Regions from separate parts of the Kitasatospora sp. SC0581 genome, predicted to be linked through region 1. Evidence: riboswitches for the same ligand, from Rfam matches in the RefSeq annotation. Region 1 holds a riboswitch; the other holds the start of a gene.
What was found. Region 1 has a riboswitch for cobalamin ahead of ACLWS4_RS34270 (prenyltransferase/squalene oxidase repeat-containing protein). Riboswitches for the same ligand answer to the same signal wherever they lie in the genome.
Positions count from the first base shown of each region.

Region 1 (9,839 bases):
ACGCGCCCGCGCCCGCGACGATCACCAGCCACCGGCTGGGCGCCGCCCAGGTCTCCCTGGTCCAGGCCGGCCCGCAGCGGGTCGAACGCAGCGCCCGGCTGATCGCCCGCGGTGGCGAGGACCACCTCACCCTGGCGCTCCAGCACCGCGGCACCGCCCGGCTGCTCCAGGACGGACGCCAGGTGGAGCTGCGCCCGGGCACCTTCGCGATCTCCGACGCCGGGCGGCCGTTCAGCAAGGAGCTGCCGGAGCCGTTCCTCTTCACGGCCTTCCACTGGCCGCGCTCGGCCGTCGGGGTCACCGAGGAGGACCTGCGGGTGCTCACGGCGACGGCCTTCGACATCCGCGAGGACGACACCGCCCGCCTGGTGGGCGCCTACCTGGACTGCCTCTCCCGCTCGGCCGGGAGCATGGAGCCGCCGGCGGCCGCCTGGCTCGCCACCACGGCGCTCGACCTGCTCGCGGTGCTCGCGCACGAACGCCGCGGCCGGTCCGTACCGGAGGCGCCCGAGGCGGCCCTGGCCACCCTGGCCCGGATGAAGGACCACATCCTGCGGCACCTGGGGGACCCGGAGCTCTCGCCGGAGCGGATCGCCGAGGCCCACCACGTGTCCGTGCGGTACCTGCACAAGCTGTTCGGCTTCGAGGGGGTGACGGTGACCCGCTGGATCCGGCGCCAGCGGCTGGACGCGTGCCGCCGGGACCTCGCCCGTACGGCGACCCGTTCGGCGACCGGTCCGACGGGTGGCCCGGCGACCGTGGCGGCGGTCGCCGGGCGGTGGGGCTTCGTGAGCGCCAGTCACTTCAGCCGGGCCTTCCGGGCCGCCTACGGGGTCTCGCCGCGCGAGTGGCAGGCGTGCGCCCGGGCGGGCCTCGCCCAGGGAGGCGCGGCCCGGCCGGAGGGGTACGGCATCGCGGTGTGACCGCCCCCGTGCCGGGGCACCGGTCACCGGTCGCCGTGCAGCTCCGCGACGTAGCCGCCGGGGAACCGCACCATGGCGCTGTCCCGGCCGTCCGCCCGGACCGGGCCGGACAGCACCGACGCGCCGGCGGCCTTCGCCCGCTCCAGGGTGGCGCCGAGGTCCGCCACGCCGTAGCCGGTGAGCTCCCGGCCGAAGGGGTACGGCAGGTGGCCGTCCGTCACGGCGACCGTCGTGGTGCCGAAGCCGGAGGTGAGGCGCAGCAGCCGGTAGGCGGTGCCGGGCAGTCCGATCGCGGCGCCGTCGGCCCGGCGGTCGTCGGAGACGATCCGGCCGTCGGTGAAGGCGAGGAAGCTGCGCAGGAAGGCGCCCACCGCGTCCGGTGACAGGTAGAGCCGGTTCTCCGGCACGCTGGCGAGCCCGGGGTAGGAGGGCGGGGTGGTGTGGACGTACAGCTGGGCGTTGACGCCGCCGGGGAACTGGACGACGGCGTCCCGGCCGATCGGGTCGGCGAACGGGGCCACGGTGACGGCGGCCCCGTCGGCGCGGGCGGCGCGGACCGCCTGGTCGAGGTCGGTGACCAGCCAGCCGGTGCGCTCGGTGCCGAAGGGGTACGGGACGGGCGTGGTGTAGTCGAACACCGAGAGGGTGCCCACCGGGGAGACGACCAGTTCGGAGAGCGTCCGGCTGGGCGTGGGGGTCACCTGGGTGGCGTTCGGCCCGATCGTGCTGCCGCCGAAGGTGGCCACCCAACTGGCCGCGAAGGCCTGCTCGGTGCCGGGCTCGACGTACACGTGGGTGGAGTCGTACTGGGGGCCGACGGCGAACTGCCGGTGCCCGGCGGTCGGCGCGGCCTGGGTGCCCTGGGCGGGGGCGGCGGTGGGGACGGCCGCCAGCGCGGCGACCGCCGCCACCAGCGGGACCAGGCGTCGGGTGAGGCATCGGGTCAGGGGGCGTTGCACGGGGGTGACCTCCCGGTCGTGGTCGGTGCGGGTGCTCGGAGTGTCGGTGCGGTGGTCAGGCCGTCGGTGCGGCCCAGGGCGCGTCGGGCCCGTGGGCCGCCGAGAGCCGGTGGGCGGCCAGCGCCGTGCCCAGGAGCAGCAGGGCGGCCAGGGCGAGGGCAGTGGCGGTCCGGCCGTGCAGGACCAGGACCGCGCCCGCGAGGCCGCCGAGCAGCATCGCCAGGGCGGAGAGGATCCGGCGCCCAGGCCGCGGCGCGGTGCCCCCGGCCGGGGCCGAGTCGGAGGCGAGGCCGGTCAGGGTGAGGGTGAGGACGGTGGTGGTCAGGTCGGGTACGGCGAGCCGCCGGGCCACCGCGTTCTGCAGGCCCATGCCCAGGCCTAGCAGGACGATCAGGGCGTAGCGGGCGCCGGCGCCGTCCGCGAGCGCGGCGGTGACGGCGGCGCCGGCGGTCAGGGCGGTCTGGACGCGGGCGGTCAGGGCCAGCAGGCGCCCGCGGTGGTCGGCGGACCGGCCGGCGAGCCGTCCGCCGCAGAGCGCGCCGGTCAGGAAGGCCGCGAGCGAGACCAGCGAGGCCGTGGCCGACAGGCCGGAGGCGCCCGCGAGGGCGAAGCCGAGGAAGACCACGTTGCCGGTCATGTTCGCCACGAAGACGTGCCCGAGGCCGAGGTAGCTCACCGCGTCGACCACGCCGGTGGCCACCGTCAGCAGCAGCATCAGCGGCGGCAGCGGTCCGTGCCGGTCGGTGCGCGGCGGGGCGAGCGTCCGCAGGGCGTCAGTGAGCAGGGGGCGCAACGGCGGTGGCTCCTTCGGGCGTGGCCGGGCGGTGCAGGACGGCCCGGGTGAGCAGTCCGCTGGCGGGGCCGAGCACGACGGCCGCGGCGGAGATCCAGAGCGGCCAGGCGGTCAGGCCGACGGCGTGGTCGACGGACCACCGGCCCGGGCCGGTGAGGGCGAGCGCCCCGGTGACGACGACCAGGACCAGCGGGTACTCGTAGCCGTCGTCCTGCACCCAGAGCCCGTGCGGCAGTTTGACGGTGATCGCGACCGTCATCACCCCCATGGCGACCATGGCCGCCGGCGGGGTGAGCGCGCCCAGGGCCAGGAACAGGCCCGATCCGATCTGCCCGGCGCCCGCGGCGAGCGCGGTGGGCGTCCCGCCGCGGAAGCCGTCGTGGCGGAACTCCGCCGTCCCGCCGGCGAGGCCGTGGCCCCCGAGGCGGTGGCTCACCTTCTGTACTCCGTGCCCGGCGATGAGCAGGCCCACCACCACGCGGAGGATCAGCAGTCCGGTATCCATCGTGTCCTGTTCCTGGTCCCTGGTTCCTGTGCTTCTTGTGCGGTGCCGGCTCAGCCCGCGGCGTGCTCGCCGAGGAAGGCCTGGGCGTAGACGATCCCGAGGCCGTATGCGCCGCCGTGCTCCTTGACGATGTCCGTGACCACGCCGTACGTCTCCGTGCGGGCCCAGTCACGCTGGAGTTCGAGCAGGACCTGCACCCAGGTGACGGGCACCGCGCCGGCCTGGGTCATCCGCTGGACGGCGTGCTCGTGGGCCTGCGGGGAGACGCCGCCGGAGGCGTCGGTGACGACGTAGACCTCGTAGCCCTGGTCGATCATGGACAGCACGGGAAGGACCAGGCAGACCTCGGTCCACAGTCCGGCTATCACGACCTTGCCGCGGCCGGTGGCCTTGACCGCCTCGACGACCGCCTCGTCCTCCCAGGCGTTCATCGAGGTGCGGTCGAGGACCTCGGCCTTGGGGAAGACCGCCGCCAGCTGCGGCAGCAGCGGGCCGGAGAAGGACTCGGCGGCGACGGTGGTCAGGACGGTCGGCACGTCGAAGGCCCGGGCGGCCTTGGCGAGGCCGACGGTGGCGTTGACGATCGCGGTGCGGTCGCCGCTGCCGGTGCCGAAGAACATCTGCGGCTGGTGGTCCACGAACAGCACCACGGCGTTGTCCGGGGTGAGCAGGTCGGGGCTGGGGGTGGCGCTGACCTGGGTGAGGTCGACCATGACGGGGTTCCCTTCGGTGCGGTGGGACAGGGTCCTTCGCGCGGTGGTCCGCGTGAAGGCGGGGCAGGTGGATCAGAGGAGGAAGCAGGGGTCGAACGGCGCTCCCTGCTCGGCGGCCAGGCCGCGCGCGACCCGCCAGCGGTGGTGCAGCTCGGACTCGGCGACGGCCTCGCCGAGCAGCTCCGCCTGGCGGGCGCCCGCGCCGTGGGCGGGGCGGGCGGGCTGGTAGCCGCCGAAGTGGGCGACCGGGCTCCAGCCGGGGCTGACCGGCGGGAGCTCCTCGTCCATGCCCTCGTACTCGGCCGCGGCGTGGACGATCCGGCCGCCGACGACGGTCAGCACGGACTCGATGGACGGGATCTCCGGCTCCGGCACCGTGAAGTAGTCCTCGGACAGCACCGCCAGGTCCCCGTAACTGCCCGGCCGCAGCACGCCCTTGACGTCCTGCTCGCCGGTGAGGGCGGCGCCGGCCGTGGTGTACATCGCGAGCGCGGTCGCCCGGTCGACCCGGTTCTCCGGGGGCCGGATCGCCAGGCCGCCGACCGTGCGGCCGGAGACCAGCCAGTGCAGGGCGACCCAGGGGTTGTAGGAGGACACCCGGGTGGCGTCCGTGCCGGCGGCCACGGTCAGTCCGCGCGCCAGCATGGCGCGGACCGGCGGTGCCTCGGCGGCGGCAGCGGCGCCGTACCGGCGGGTGAACACCTCGCCCTGGAAGGACAGCCGGTTCTGCACGGAGAGCGAGCCGCCGAGCGCCGCGATCCGGTCCAGGCTGTCCGGGGAGACGGTCTCGGCGTGGTCGAAGAGCCACCGGTTCCCGGCGGGGAAGAGCCCCTCGGCGGCGAGCCCCTCGAACACCGCGAGGTCGCGCCGGATCGTCTCGTCGTACGTCGCGTGCAGCCGGAAGCCCCAGCCGTGCTCGGTGAGCAGGCGCACGGCCTTGGCGAACTCCCCTTCGTAGGCGTTCAGTTCGGGGCGCGGCTCGGCGAAGTTCTCGAAGTCGGCGGCGGCCCAGGTGAGGTTCTCGCCGGCGCCGTTCAGCCGCAGCCACTCGTCGCCGTCCCCTGGGCGGACCGTCTCGACCCAGCGGGTGAGGTCGTCCAGCTCCTGGCCGGGGGTCTGCGGGAACAGGTGGTAGGCGATGCGGAGCGAGAGCAGCCCGTCGCGGGCGAGTTCGGTCACCGTGGCGTAGTTCTCCGGGAAGCTCTGGAACCCGCCGGCGGCGTCGATCGCGGAGGTCAGCCCGAAGCGGTTCAGCTCGCGCAGGAAGTGCCGGGTGGACGTCCTGCGCTCCTCGCCCTCCAGTGTCGGGGCCTTGGCGAGCGTGGAGTAGAGGACCAGGGCGCTCGGGGCGGCCAGCAGCATGCCGTTGGGCTCGCCGCCGCGGCCCCGGACGATCTGGCCGCCCTTCGGGTCCGGGGTGTCGCGGGTGCAGCCGACGGCGCGCAGCGCGGCGCGGTTGAGGACCGCCGACTGGTAGAGGTGGAGGACGAAGACCGGGGTGTCCGGCGCCGCCTCGTTCAGCTCGGCGGGGGTCGGCAGCCGCCGCTCGGCGAACTGCTCCGCCGACCAGCCGCCGACCACCCGCACCCACTGTCCCCGGGGTGTCCGGGCGGCCTGCTCCCGCAGCATCGCCAGGCCCTGGCGCAGCGACCGCACGCCGTCCCAGCGCAGCTCCAGGACGTAGTTGAGGCCGCCGCGGATCACGTGCAGGTGCGCGTCGTTGAGGCCGGGCACCACGCGGCGGCCGAGCGCGTCGACCACCACCGTGGACGGGCCGACGGCCGGGGCGACGTCCGCGTCGTCCCCGACGGCCGTGATCAGGCCGTTCCGGATGGCGAGGGCGCCGGCCTGCGGGCGGCGGGCGTCCCCGGTGTGGATCCGGGCGTTGCGGACGACGACATCGGCGGCGTGTTCGGTGACGTTCTCCGTGCGGGGGACCAGCCCGCCGACCGGCATTGCAGGCACCTCGACGGCCTCCAGTCATGGGTTCGGGCCGCCGCCCGGAGCGGGCGGCGGCGCGGCGCGGTCGAGCCGGACGAGCCCAAAAGGCCGTCCTGCTCGATCTCATGACGGAACGTTAGGCAGTGGCATGGTGCCGGAATTGGCCGACAGCGCACCGGCACCGGTCCGGGAGCGCACCGGCCGGTATCCTCGCCACGGCGGCGATCCGACGGCGACGCTCCCACCCGGGCAGCCGGGCGTTCCACTGTCGCCGGTGGCGCACGTGCTCGGCCGACCGGCCGCCGACGAACGGGCCGTTCGTCGGATGTGCTCCCGAATACGCTCACGAAAGAAGGAGGACCATGGCTCGCGTCCGCGTCGCGGTGTACGTCACGAGGCCCACGGCGAGCGGACCGGAGCTGCTGTCCTTCACCCACCGGGACTTCCCCGAGGCCGGTGTCCAGGTGCCGGCCGGGGGAGTCGAACCGGGGGAGGACCTGGAGAGCGCGGCTCGGCGGGAGTGCCTGGAGGAGACGGGGATCGCGGTGATCCGCGAGCTGTACGCCCTCGGGGTCGACCAGTCGCCGCATCCGGAGACCGGGGTGGAACGGGTCACGGTGTTCTTCCATGCCGCGCTCGGCCAGGCGGCACCCGATGGGTGGCGCCACGTCGTCGGCGGGGTCGGCACCGACGACGGGATGGTCTTCGACTGCCGCTTCGCCCCGTTGGACGACGTGGGCCCCACGCTCGTGGACGGCCAGGACGGCTTCCTCGGGATGATCCCCGCGCGGGTGCGTCCGGCGGTGGGCGCCGCCCCGGGCGAGGGGCGGCGCCCGCCGGTCAGCTCCCGGAGCGCCGCAGCAGGTAGGTGTCCATGATCCAGCCCTTGCGCTCGCGGGCCGACTCGCGCAACTCGCTGATCCGGGGGGCGGCTTCGGCCAGCGGCCCGGCGACGAGGATCTCGTCGGGGGTGCCGAGGTAGGCGCCGTAGCGGATCTCCAGCCCCTCCGGGTCGATCCCGGTGAAGGCGGCGCGGCCGTCGAGCATCACCACGACGTCGTCCACGCCCTCGGGGAAGCTCTCGGCCAGTCGGCGGCCGGTGGTGATCTGCACCGGGCGGCCGACCCGGGTCAGCGTGGTGCGGTGGCGGGCGGCGAGCGCGGAGACGCTGCTGATGCCCGGGACCACCTCGTAGTCGAAGCCGACGGCGCCGCGGGCCAGGACGTCGTCCACCACGGCGATGACGCTGTCGTAGAGGCTCGGATCCCCCCAGACCAGGAACGCGCCCGTCTCGCCCTCGCCGAGGTGCTCGGAGAGCAACTGCTCGACCAGGTCGGCCCGGCGGACGCGCCAGTCGTCCACGGCGGCCGCGTACGCGGGGGTGGTCCGGTCCCGCTCCGCGTCCGGTGCCTCGACCACCCGGTGGCCGGGCCGGCCGTGCTCGGCCAGCATCCGGCGGCGCAGCCGGATCAGGTCCTGCCGGTCCTCGTTCTTGTCGAGGATGAAGAAGACGTCCGTGCGGGCGAGCGCCTTGACCGCCTGCAGGGTGAGGTGGTCGGGGTCGCCCGCGCCGATGCCGATGACGAAGATGTGCCGCATGGGAGGCATTCTGCCGTCCGGGACGCCCTGGTGCTGCCGGCGGCCGGGAGGGGCGCGTCGCGATGTCGGGCGGCGGCCACCGTGATGTCACGTTCGAACCCTTGACCGGATCTTTTCCGTATCGCCATGATGGGCCGTCATGTTGTGACTCCGCCGCTGGGGGAAGTCCGGTTCGAATCCGGCGCTGGCCCGCAACGGTAGGCCGCCGGCTCCTGGTCGGCGGCGAGCCCGAGTACCCGTCGGCGGAGGCGTGTCGTCCCTCCTCCCGTCGTGGTCCGCGGGCCGGAGCCCCGAGGGCAGCCCCGGCTGTCGCCGCCGCCCTCCGGGCCCCTGCGCACGGGCCCGGAAAGGCCACCATGCCCACGCTCCGCCGCGCCCTCGGTCTGCTCGCGATACCCGCCGTGGCGCTCGCCACCGCACTCCCGGCGGCCACCGCCGCCCACGCCGCGCCCGAGAACGCGCCCGCCGCCGCGACCTCGTCCCCGACGGTCCGCCCCGACGCCGCCGCGGGCGGCTGGCTGGCCCGCCAACTCGTCGACGGCGACCACTTCGAGTCCGTCTTCAACGGGACCGCCTACCCCGACCAGGGCCTCACCATCGACGCCGTACTGGCCTTCGCCGCCTCGCGCGGCTCCGACGAGGCCGCCGCGAAGGCCACCGCCTGGCTGGCGAAGCCCGAGATCATCGGCGGCTACCTCGGCGACGGCACCACCGAGGCCTACGCGGGCGCGACCGCCAAGCTGCTGCTCGCCGTCGAGGTCCGCGGCGGGGACCCGGCGGCCTTCGGCGGCGTCGACCTGCCGGCCCGCCTGCGTTCGCTGCAGACCGCCGAGGGCCGGTTCTCCGACCGCTCCCAGTGGGGCGACTACAGCAACGCCTTCGGCCAGTCCCTCGCCGTGATCGCCCTGCACCGCACGCCCGGTGGCGCCCCGGCGGCGGCCGTGGACTTCCTGGCGAACAGCCAGTGCGCGGACGGCGGCTTCCCGCTCTCCTTCGGCCAGGCCGCCTGCACCGGCGACGCCGACGCCACCGCGCTCGCCGTCCAGGCCCTCGCCGCCACCGGGCGCGCCGCCAAGGCGAACACGGGCCTGGGCTGGCTCACCGCCCACCAGAACGCCGACGGCGGCTTCGCGGCCGCCGGGGCGACCGCCTCCAACGCCAACAGCACCGGCCTGGCCACCCAGGCGCTGCTCTCCGGCGGACGCCTCGGCCCCGGCCTCAAGGCCTGGGGCCGGCTGGTGAAGCTCCAGCAGGGCTGCTCCGCCGACCCGGCGGTCCGCGGCGCCGTCGCCTACGACGCGACCGGCTTCAACGCGGGCAACGGCGCCCGGGCCACGGCGCAGGCCGTCCTCGGCCTCGCGGGCACCCCGCTGTCCACGCTCTCCGCCTCCGGGGCCGCCCCCGACGCCCCGACCCAGGCCTGCCCGCCGGTCCCGGCCACGCGCTGAACCACGCTGACACCGCGAGGAGTTCACCGATGAGCGACACCCCCACCCCGGCCCGCCGTACGCTCGGGTCGATCGCCGCCGCGGCGGCCCTCACCGCCGGACTGCTCGGCGTCTGCGCCGTCCAGGCCCCGCAGGCGCGGGCGGCCGCCTGCGGCGGCACCACCGGAGTCACCGTCGTGGTCGACTTCACCGCCGTCGGCGGCGGCATCCAGACCGGCTGCGCGCCCGGCGACCCGGCCAGCGGCCTGGCCGCGCTCACCGGCGCCGGATTCTCGTACGCCTTCCACCCGCGCTACCCGGGCTTCGTCTGCACCATCAACGCCCTGCCGACGACCTGCACCAACCCGACCGGCAGCGCCTACTGGTCGTACTGGCACGCCCAGCACGGCGGCCCCTGGTCATACAGCAGCCTGGGCGCGGGCAGCTACGACCCGGCCCCCGGCGACGTCGAGGGCTGGTCCTTCGGCGCCGGCGCACAGCCGGGCACCACCGCGCCCTGACAGGCGGAGGGCCACCGGCGCCCCGCCCCCTTCTCCGGAAGGGGCCGGGGCGCCGGTGCCCCCGTCCTGCGTCGCGTCGTGCGGTCAGCCGCCGTAGCGCAGCGAGACGGTGTCGCCGAGGTGGACGGTCGCGGCCCGGGCGGCCGGGGTGGCGGTGGCGCCGTCCAGGCTGAGCTTCCAGGTGGAGGAGCCGGCGTTGGCCGTGCCGTTGAGCGCGGTGACGGTGCCGCCGCCGGTGGACGGGGTGACGGAGGTGACGCAGCCGCTCGGGGTCGCGGTGGCGGCCGCGTCGAGGACGTCGCCAAGGGTCGCGGTGGTGCCGGTCGGGGTGAGGGTGACGGCGCAGACCCTGAGCGCGCCGGTGCCGTCGTCGACGACCAGCGGGAGCCGGGCGGCGGTGCCGGCGGTGAAGTCGGTGGTCGCGGCCCAGGCGGGCTCGCCCGCGGTGGTCGGGGCGG
Region 1 covers NZ_JBLRWA010000039.1:20,531-30,369, forward strand. Annotated here, with positions in the region: gene ACLWS4_RS34230 (helix-turn-helix domain-containing protein) at 1-923, shown strand, start outside; gene ACLWS4_RS34235 (VOC family protein) at 947-1,882, opposite strand; gene ACLWS4_RS34240 (YoaK family protein) at 1,938-2,675, opposite strand; gene ACLWS4_RS34245 (DoxX family protein) at 2,656-3,180, opposite strand; gene ACLWS4_RS34250 (hydrolase) at 3,231-3,893, opposite strand; gene ACLWS4_RS34255 (amidohydrolase) at 3,966-5,849, opposite strand; gene ACLWS4_RS34260 (NUDIX hydrolase) at 6,197-6,712, shown strand; gene cobF (precorrin-6A synthase (deacetylating)) at 6,675-7,433, opposite strand; cobalamin riboswitch at 7,552-7,692, shown strand; gene ACLWS4_RS34270 (prenyltransferase/squalene oxidase repeat-containing protein) at 7,790-8,881, shown strand; gene ACLWS4_RS34275 (flagellar hook-length control protein FliK) at 8,911-9,381, shown strand; gene ACLWS4_RS34280 (hypothetical protein) at 9,466-9,839, opposite strand, start outside.

Region 2 (9,839 bases), on a different contig from region 1:
AGTCCGTGCTCCGGGAGGCCGGCCGGGTCGCCGCCGTCGGCGAGCCAGCAGGCCACGGCGGAGCCGAGCAGCAGCGGGTCGACGGCGGGATCGGGGCGGCCCCAGTCCGGTTCGGCGCGGGCCTCCAGCAGCCGGCCGCCGTGCAGCCGGAGCAGGTGGCGGGCCGGGCCGAGGGCGGCCACCGCGACGGCGAGGCCGGGCAGTTCGGCGGCGGTGTCGGCGAGCCAGCGGGTGGCGGGGCGTTCGGCGTGCGCCTCGGTGCGGGCGATCACCTCGGCCGTGTAGCGCAGGGCGTCGCCCGGGTGCTCGTCGGTGAGGGCGTGGAAGCCGCGCGGGGTGTGGTCGTCCGGGTGGAAGGGGTAGCGCCGCAGGCTCACCTCGGTCCCCTCGGTGCTGCCCTCGACGTCGTACGCGGTGGGCCACTCGGCGGCCCCGGGGCAGGGGACGGGCCTGGGGTAGGGCGGCAGGGCCGGTTCGTCCCCGGGTTCGTCCAGGCCGTCCAGGAAGGAGTAGAGCAGCGGGCGCAGCAGCCGGGCGGATTCGCCGCGGTGGGCGAGCGAGCGGTCGGTGATCTCGCGCAGGCCGGCCGGGGCCTCGGCGAGGGCCTGTTCGAGCTGGGCGGCGAGGTCCCCGTCCGGGTCGAGGACGGGGGCGGCCTGGCCGAAGGCGTAGCTGGGGGAGCGCGGGTCGAGTTCGGCGGCGCCGGTGGCGACGAGCATGGTGCGGTGTTCCAGGGCGGCGCCGTAGACGGTGACCGAGCCGTGGTCGCCGATCACGCAGTCGGCGGCGACGAGCGCGGCCTGCCAGCCCTGGTGGGGCGGGATCAGGCGCAGGCCCATCCGGCGGGCGTCGTCGAGCAGCGCCCCGGGGGCGTGGCGGCTCCACACGTTGGGGTGCAGCACGACGGCCACCGTGTACTCGTCGGCGGGCAGTTGGCGGACGAGCCGCCGGGGCAGGTCGGGGTGGCGGCCGAATAACGAGTGCTCGCTCCAGGTGGAGCTGACGACGACGAGCCGTCGGCCGCCGACGGCGCCGAGCGCGGCGCGGTAGCCGTCCCGGGAGCGCCGGCTGGCGAGCATCCGGTCGAAGCACGGGTCGCCGACCACCCGGGCGACGTCCAGGGCCTCGGGGCAGGAGGTCCGCAGCCGGTCCAGCTGTTCGGGGTGGGAGAGCCCGAGGACGTCCACGAACACCCGCCCGCGGTGGGTGAGTTCGTTGCGGGACAGGCCGGCGGCACTGACCGTGTCGCCGGTGGACTCGGTGACCAGGCGGTTGTAGCCGGCGCCGTGCGGCAGGACGACGAGGCGGGCGTCCAGGCGGTGCATGGAGGAGTGGACGGCGCAGGCGACGGCCAAGTCGAAGCGGTGGCGGACGGCGTCGTCCCAGTCCAGCACGGTGAAGCCGGACAGGCCGTGCAGGTAGTCGTCCAGGGCGCGGTCGGCGAAGACGGAACCGGGGTTGACGGTGAAGTACCACTCGATGCCGTGCGGGCTCAGCAGGGAGAGGACGTCCAGCACCCGGGTGGCCGAGGTGAGGGTGCGGGCGACCGCCAGCACGCGGGCCTTGACCGGGTCGGTGTTCCAGCGGTCGGCGGGCCAGGCATGGGGGTGGGACGGCACATCATGATCGTACTGGCCGGGGCCGTTCACGGCGCGCCTTCCCGAGCGGGAGTCAGCGGCCCGAGCGGGAGTCGGCGGACCGGGCGGGAGTCGGCGGACCGAGCGGGAGTCGGAAGATCGGGCAGGCGTCGGCGGGAGGGGTCAGCCCACTGCCGCGCTGGGCTCGTGGTGCTCGGCGGCGGCGCACTCGTCGAGGAGGGGGCGCATGGCCTCGTCCACGAGCCGGTAGCGCACCACTCGTCCGTCCCGGTCGCCGGTGACCACGCCGGCCGTGCGGAGCAGCCGCAGGGCCTGGGAGACGGCGGGGTCGCGCATGCCGGTGGCCACCGCGAGGTCGCTGACGGCGAGCGGGCCGGCCCGGTGGAGGGCGAGCAGCAGGGCGAGCCGTCCGGGGTCGGCGAGCAGGGAGAACCGCTCGGCCCAGGACCGGACGTGCGCGGGGTCGCCGATCGCGGCGATGGCCTCGCAGACCCGGTGCCCGTCGATGGTGCGGTGGCCCGCGCGGTCGGCCGGTACGAGATGCATGCGGACATTCTTGCAGGCGGCCGCCTGTGATCCTGGACACCTGCGCAGGTGCGCAGCCTTGCACGGGTCGGGGCGCGGCCCCTACGGTGTTCCCCGCCGTGGTGCTCGGGAAGACCGGTGACGGACCCTCAGGGGTCCCAGCCCGGAGCGGCCCTCGCCACTGTGATCGGGTCGTTCCTCCGCCCGCGGAGGAACGTCGTCCGTGCCCACGGAGCCACTGGGTGCCTCGCGCACCTGGGAAGGCGGGCACGGGTATCCCGTCAGCCAGGAGACCGGCCACGGCATCTCACGAGGTTTTCCACGAGGTGCTGGAGCGTGATCCGCAGATGACCCTGCCCGAAACCGTTGCCGCCGGCGCGAAGCCGGCCCCTTCCGTGCTGCCCAGCTTCAGATGGCGCCGCGAGGACACCGTCCGTACGGCCGGGCTGATGGCGGTGATCGTGGCCATGCACGTGGTGGCCTTCGGCACGCTGATCTTCCTGGTCGCGCCCGAGCGGTACGCGGTCGGTACCCAGGTCTTCGGGGTGGGCCTCGGCATCACCGCGTACACCCTCGGGATGCGGCACGCCTTCGACGCCGACCACATCGCGGTGATCGACAACACCACCCGCAAGCTGATGGCGGACGGCAAGCGGCCGGTCTCGGTGGGCTTCTGGTTCGCCCTCGGGCACTCCTCGATGGTGGTGCTGATGGCCGCCCTGGTGGCGGGCGGCGCGCAGCTGGCGAACACGCTGATGGACGACGAGTCGGCCACCCACAAGTGGCTGGGCGTGATCGGGACGACCACCTCCGGCGTGTTCCTCTACCTGATCGGCGCGCTCAACCTGGCGGCGCTGCTCGGCATCCTCAGGGTGTTCCGCTCGATGCGGGCCGGGAAGTTCGACGAGAAGGAGCTGGAGGCGCACCTCGACTCGCGCGGCTTCATGGCCCGGGTGCTGAACCGGGCGACCCGTTCGATCACCCGGCCGGGGCAGATGTTCCCGGTGGGCATGGTGCTGGGCCTGGGCTTCGACACCGCGACCGAGGTCACCCTGATGGTGATGGCCGGCTCGGGCGCGGCCTCCGGGCTGCCCTGGTACGCGATCGTCTGCCTGCCGCTGCTGTTCGCGGCGGGGATGAGCCTGTTCGACACCCTGGACGGGACGTTCATGAACTTCGCGTACCAGTGGGCCTTCGCCAACCCGGTCCGGAAGGTGTACTACAACCTGACCATCACGGGTCTGTCGATCGCGGTGGCCTTCATCATCGGCACCATCGAGCTGGTCGGGGTGCTGCACGAGAAGCTCGACCTGACCGACCCGGTCACCGGGTTCGTCGCGGACATCTCGCTGGACAACGTGGGCTACGCGATCGCCGGGCTGTTCGTGGTCGTCTGGGCGATCGCGATCGGGTACTGGAAGCTCGCCCGGGTCGAGCAGCGCTGGACGCCCGAGGGCTCCTGAGCCGAGCGGCCCGGCCGCCCGCGGCGCCTCCCCGAGTCCGGGGAGGCGCCGTTCGCGTGTCCGGGGTCAGCGCTCCTCGCGGAAGTCGACGTGCCGGCCCGCGGCCGGGTCGTACTTGCGCAGGACCATCCGGTCCGGGTCGTTGCGGCGGTTCTTGCGGGTCACGTACGTGAAGCCGGTGCCGGCGGTGGAGCGGAGCCTGATCACCGGGCGCAGTTCGCTGCGGGCCATGGGACGTCCTCCTGGGGTCTGGGGGTCGGGGTCTCGGGGTCCGGTCCGAGGGGTTGGCTCGAACCGTACATCGAAATGGAAGTCATTTTCATCTGGTGTAACGTGAGCCCGGTCCTGCCCATTCCCGGACGCCAGGGAGCACCCATGTCCGCCCGCTGCCAACTCACCGGCCGCCGGCCCGGCTTCGGCAACGCGATCTCGCACTCGCACCGCCGCACCGGCCGCCGCTTCGACCCCAACATCCAGCGCAAGCGCTACTGGCTGCCCGGCGAGGGCCGGTACGTCCGGCTGGCGCTGAGCGCCAAGGGCATCCGCACCGTCGACGCGATCGGCGTCGAGGCCGCCGTCGCCCGCATCCGCGCCCGGGGGGAGAAGGTCTGATGGCCAAGCAGAGCAAGATCGCCAAGAACGAGCGGCGGCGCGCCGTCGTCGCCCGCTACGCCGAGCGCCGGGCCGAGCTCAAGCGGACCATCGCCCACCCCGGCACCGGCCCCGCCGAGCGCGCCGCCGCCCAGGCCGAACTCGCCCGCCAGCCGCGCGACGCCAGCGCCACCCGGGTCCGCAACCGGGACGCCGTGGACGGCCGGCCCTGCGGCTACCTGCGGGCCTTCGGCCTCTCCCGGGTCAACCTGCGCGCCCACGCCCACGCCGGGCACCTGCCCGGCGTCCGCAAGGCGAGCTGGTGAGCGCCGTGGACGGGACCAGGCTGCCGGTGGTGGTCGTCGCCGGCCTGCACGCGGAGCAGCGCCGGGCCGCCGTCGAGGAACTGGCGGCGGCCGCGGTGGACGCCGTGGTCCTGCACCACGACCTGCGGGACGCCGCGCTCGGCACCGTCCGCCGCGAGCTGCGCGACGCCGCCGGGGCCTTCGACGTGGCCGACGTACCACTGGCGAACGACTGCCCGTGCTGCGCCCTGCGCGAGGACCTGCTGCCCCGGCTGCTGGAGATCGCCGACGGCGGCCGGTACGGACTGGCGATCGTCGAACTGTGGGGCGGCAGCGACCCGCACCCCGCGGTCGAGGTGATCGCCGGGGGAGAGGTGGACGGGCGGCCGCTCGACGACGCCGTCGAACTGGCGGGCGTGGTCACCGCCGTCGACCCGGACCGGCTGGTCGGCGAGCTCTCCGTCCCCGACGACCTGGTGGAGCACGGCGAGCAGACCGCCTCGCGCGACGACCGGACCCGCGCCGAGGCGCTCGCCCACCAGATCGAGTACGCCGGCACGCTCGCCGTGCCGCGCGCCGCGGCGCACGCGCCGGGGCTCGCCCTCCTGCGCCAGCTGCACGCCACCGCCCGGACCGTCCGGCTCGGCACCGGCGCGCTCACCCGGGCCGCGCTCGGCGGCTTCGACGTGGCCGCCGCCCGCGACCGGGTCAACCCGGCGCTCGCGCTGCTGCCGCAGGAGCGGGACGAGGCGGGCGTCGCCACCCTGCTGTGGGAGCGCCGCCGACCGCTCCACCCCGAGCGGCTGCACCGGGCGCTGGAACTGCTCGTCCCGGCGGCGCAGCGCAGCCGCGGCCGGTTCTGGCTGGCCAACCGGCCCGACCTGATACTCGCCTGGGACGCCGCCGGGGCGAACCTCGCGGTCGAGGAGTGCGGGCCCTGGCTCACCTCCCTGCCCGACGCGGCCTGGGAGCTCTACCCGCCCGCGCGCCGGGCCGCCGCCGCCCTCGACTGGCACCCCCGGCACGGCGACCGGGTGCAGCAGCTCAGCTTCACCGCCGAGGGGCTGGACGTCGACGGCATCACCGACCTGCTCGACTCCTGCCTGCTCACCGACGCCGAACTCGCCGCCGGCGAACCCGGCTGGAAGGCCCTGCCGGACGCCTTCCAGGACCTGCTCGACCCCGTCCACTGAAGGAGCGCCCTCCCGTGCGCAAACGATCCGCCCCGCCGAAGCCCCGGCCCAACCCGCTGCTCGCGGCGGGCATCGAGTACATCGACTACAAGGACACCGACCTGCTGCGCCGCTTCGTCTCCGACCGCGGCAAGATCCGCGGCCGCCGGGTCACCCGGCTCACCGCCGAGCAGCAGCGGGCGGTGGCCCGGGCGATCAAGAACGCCCGGGAGACGGCCCTCCTGCCGTACGCCTCGGGCGCCACCCGCTAGCGCCGCCCGACGACGCGTTCGACCACACCACCCGAGAAGGAGCCCGCGATGGCCGTACCCAAGCGCAAGACCTCCCGCAGCAACACCCGGCACCGCCGGGCCCAGTGGCGGGCGACGCCCCCGAAGCTGGTCGCGATCACCCTGAACGGCCGGGAGATGCTCGTCCCGCAGAACCTAGTCCCGGCGTACCGGCGGGGTCTGCTCGACCCGGACGGGCAGTAGGCGCGACGGGAGGAAGCCGCCGCCGAGGGGAGGTGGGCCCCTCGGCGGCGGCGCGCGTCCGAGCGGCGGGTGGGGGAGCGACGGGTGGGGGCGGGGGCCCCGGCGCGGGCCGGAGGGCGACGGCGCGGTCGCGCGGGGGGCGCGCAAGGGGCACCGGGGGTTCTGGCGGGGGTGCTCGGCGGGCGCTTCGGGCCGGGGGTTCGTAGGCTCGACGCATGGCGGATGCGTACGCGGGGCGGCGGGAGCGGGTGAGGGAGCACTGCAGCGCGGCCGGGGCCGATGCGGCGCTGATCACCCGCGCGGCGAACGTGCGGTACCTGACGGGCTGCGCGCCCTGCGGGGCGAGCCTGTTGCTGACCAGGGAGCGGGCGCTGCTGGCGCTGCCGGACGACCTGCCGCCGGACGACACCGGGGAGCACCTGATCGCCCCGGACGTCACCCGGCTGCCGGTGGCGGCCGGCTCGGACACCGCGCTGGCCGCCGCGGCCGCGGCCACCCGCTCCGGGGTGTCGGGCCTGGCGGTGGAGGAGCACGACCTGACCGTCAGCCGGCACCGGGCGGTGGGCGACCTGATAGCGGGGACCCGGCTGGTGGACCTCGGTCGGACGGTCGAGCGGCTGCGGGTGGTCAAGGACGAGCACGAGATCGCGGACCTGCGGATCGCCGCCGAGATCGCCGACCAGGCGCTGGGCGAGCTGCTGGAGTCGATCCTGGTCGGCCGCACCGAGCGGCACCTGGCGATGGAGCTGGAGCGCCGGATGATCGACCACGGCGCCGACCGGGCGGCCTTCCCGGTCTCGGTCGGCACCGGCAGCCACTCCGGCCAGGCCGCCCACCAGCCGACCGACCGCCGGGTGGAGGAGGGCGACTTCCTGACCGTGGTGATGGGCGCCCAGTACCGCGGCTACGGCGTCTCCACCGCCCGCACCTTCGTGATCGGCGCCGCCCCCGCGCCCTGGCAGGTGGAGCTGCACCGGCTGGTCTTCCGGGCCCAGCGGGCCGGGCGGGAGGCGCTCGGACCAGGCGTGGAGCAGTGCGTACCCGACCGGGCCGCCCGGCAGGTCCTGGAGGCGGCCGGCCACACCGAGCCCTCCCCGCACCCGGTGGGCCACGGCATCGGGCTGGAGATCCGGGAGGCGCCGCGCCTCGGTCCGGCGGACATGGGTAAACTGGACAGCCGCGTGCCGGTCACCGTCGGTCCGGGGGTTCACCTCCCGGGCAGGGGCGGCGTCCGGATCGAGGACACGCTCGTCGTGCGCCCCCTTGAGGAGGGCGGGCCCGAGCTGCTCACCATCACCACCAAGGAGCTCCTCGCCCTGTGACCGCGGCCCCCCGGGGGCCGTGGGCGGCAGGACGCAATCCCTTGGTTCCTTGACAGCTATACAGGAGTAAGTGCGCCCGTGGCTTCCACGAACGATCTCAAGAACGGCATGGTCCTCAAGCTGGAGGGCGGCAAGCTCTGGTCCGTCGTCGAGTTCCAGCACGTCAAGCCCGGCAAGGGCCCGGCCTTCGTGCGTACCAAGCTCAAGGAGGTCCTGACCGGCAAGGTCGTCGACAAGACCTTCAACGCGGGCACCAAGGTCGAGACCGCCAACGTCGACAAGCGCGGCATGCAGTTCTCGTACAAGGACGGCGAGAACTTCGTGTTCATGGACATGGACACCTACGACCAGCTGACCATCGAGCCGTCGGTCGTCGGCGACGCCGCCAAGTACCTGCTGGAGGGCTTCGAGGCCCTCGTCGCGCAGAACGAGGGCTCGGTCCTCTACATCGAGCTCCCGGCCGCGGTCGAGCTGACCATCGCCGAGACCGAGCCGGGCGTCCAGGGCGACCGCTCGACCGGTGGCACCAAGCCGGCCACCCTGGAGACGGGCGCCGAGATCCAGGTGCCGCTCTTCGTCACCACCGGTGAGAAGGTCAAGGTCGACACCCGCGACGGCAGCTACCTCGGCCGGGTGAAGTAAGTCCGTGTCGGCCGCACGCAGCAAGGCCCGCACGCGGGCCTTCCAGATCCTCTTCGAGGCCGACCACCGTGGGGTAGACCCGCAGCAGGTCCTCGCCGACTGGGTGGCCCGCGCCCGCGAGCCCAAGCCCGACGAGGGCACCCCGCAGGTCGGTGAGTACACCATGGAGCTCATCGAGGGGTACGTCCAGCACGCTCGTCGCATCGACGACCTGATCGAGCAGTACGCCGTGGGCTGGACGCTCGACCGGATGCCGATCGTGGACCGCAACGTCCTGCGGCTCGGTGCGTACGAGCTGATCTGGGAGGACGGCGTCCCGGACGCCGTCGTCCTGGACGAGGCCGTCGAGATCGCCAAGGAGTTCTCCACGGACGACTCCCCGGCCTTCGTCAACGGCCTGCTCGCCCGCTTCCTCGAGCTGAAGCCGAGCATCCGCCGCTGAGTGGTCGAATCCCGTGAACGGCCGTCGGACCCGAACAGGTGTCCGGCGGCCGTTCCGCGTTTCATCCGGGCGGCGTAGGGTGAGGGCCTACTTGTCAGTAACTTGACGTCCGGAAGCACGCGTGAAGGGCAGGTCCCCCCACATGACCACGGCGATCCGCAGCGAGTTCGACCAGGGCATCGCCCTGACCAGGCACCCCGAGGAGGCCGGCCGGTACGAGGCCGAGCTCGGCGCCGGCTGGCAGATCGGCGGCGGGGTGAACGGCGGACTGCTGCTCGCGGTGGCCGGACACGCGCTGTCGCTGGAGCACGGCACCCACCCGGACCCGGTGTCGATCAGCGGTTACTACCTGTCCGCCTCCACGCCCGGCCCGGCCACCGTCCGCACCGAGGTGCTGCGCACCGGCCGCGGCCTGTCCACCGGCACCGCCTCGCTCAGCCAGGACGGCGTCGAGCGGCTGCGCGTGGTGGCCAGCCACGGCGACCTCGCCACCGCCGACGGCGAGGTGCGCACCAGCGCGCTGCCGCCGCAGCTGCCGCCGCCGGACCAGTGCATCGGCGTCGAGCACGCGCCCAAGGAGCTGATCGCCCAGGCCGCCCTACTGGAGCGGTTCGACCTGCGGCTGGACCCGGCCACCATCGGCTGGGCGCTCGGACAGCCCTCCGGCAACGGGCGGATCCAGGGCTGGTTCCGGCTCGCCGACGGCCGCGAGCCCGACCCGCTGCTCCTCCTGCTGGTCGCCGACGCGCTGCCGCCGGTCACCTTCGACCTCGGCCTGCCGGGCTGGGCCCCCACCGTCGAGCTGACCGTCCACCTGCGCGCCAGGCCGGTGCCCGGCTGGCTGCGGGTCACCCACGCGACCCGCAACCTGGCCGGCGGCTACTTCGAGGAGGACGCGGAGGTCTGGGACGAGTCCGGCCGCCTGGTCGCGCAGTCCCGCCAGCTGGCCCGCGCGCCCCGCTCCGCCTGACGCCCGCGCGACCCGCATTACCGGTGGTTACATTCCTGTGACACGCCGTACGTGTGCGACGCGCGCGGATGGGGAGGAAGACGGTCAGCGGCACGCCTGCCGCCGACCGTCCTCCCCTGAAGCCAGGAGCCACCGATGAGTCATTTGGGGCGCGCCCGCCGTAACTCCGACTGCACCGCCGGCGGCTCGCGGCCCGTGGTGCGGTCGCACCGGCCGCGGCGGGTCGAGGGCGCCGAGCAGGCGTTCGTCATCGGAGTGCTCACCAACGCCGCGGACTTCGCCCGGGCCCGCGCCTGGGGGATCTCCGACGCCCCC
Region 2 covers NZ_JBLRWA010000007.1:221,429-231,267, reverse strand. Annotated here, with positions in the region: gene ACLWS4_RS15100 (hypothetical protein) at 1-1,619, opposite strand, end outside; gene ACLWS4_RS15095 (ArsR/SmtB family transcription factor) at 1,761-2,144, opposite strand; cobalamin riboswitch at 2,227-2,440, shown strand; gene ACLWS4_RS15090 (HoxN/HupN/NixA family nickel/cobalt transporter) at 2,471-3,586, shown strand; gene rpmG (50S ribosomal protein L33) at 3,653-3,817, opposite strand; gene rpmB (50S ribosomal protein L28) at 3,962-4,198, shown strand; gene rpsN (30S ribosomal protein S14) at 4,198-4,503, shown strand; gene ACLWS4_RS15070 (CobW family GTP-binding protein) at 4,509-5,675, shown strand; gene rpsR (30S ribosomal protein S18) at 5,690-5,926, shown strand; gene rpmF (50S ribosomal protein L32) at 5,975-6,148, shown strand; gene ACLWS4_RS15055 (M24 family metallopeptidase) at 6,364-7,470, shown strand; gene efp (elongation factor P) at 7,549-8,112, shown strand; gene nusB (transcription antitermination factor NusB) at 8,117-8,554, shown strand; gene ACLWS4_RS15040 (thioesterase family protein) at 8,697-9,524, shown strand; gene ACLWS4_RS15035 (hypothetical protein) at 9,660-9,839, shown strand, end outside.
Region 2: linked by a shared signal. The riboswitch ahead of ACLWS4_RS15090 (HoxN/HupN/NixA family nickel/cobalt transporter) and the one ahead of ACLWS4_RS34270 (prenyltransferase/squalene oxidase repeat-containing protein) in region 1 are both predicted to bind cobalamin.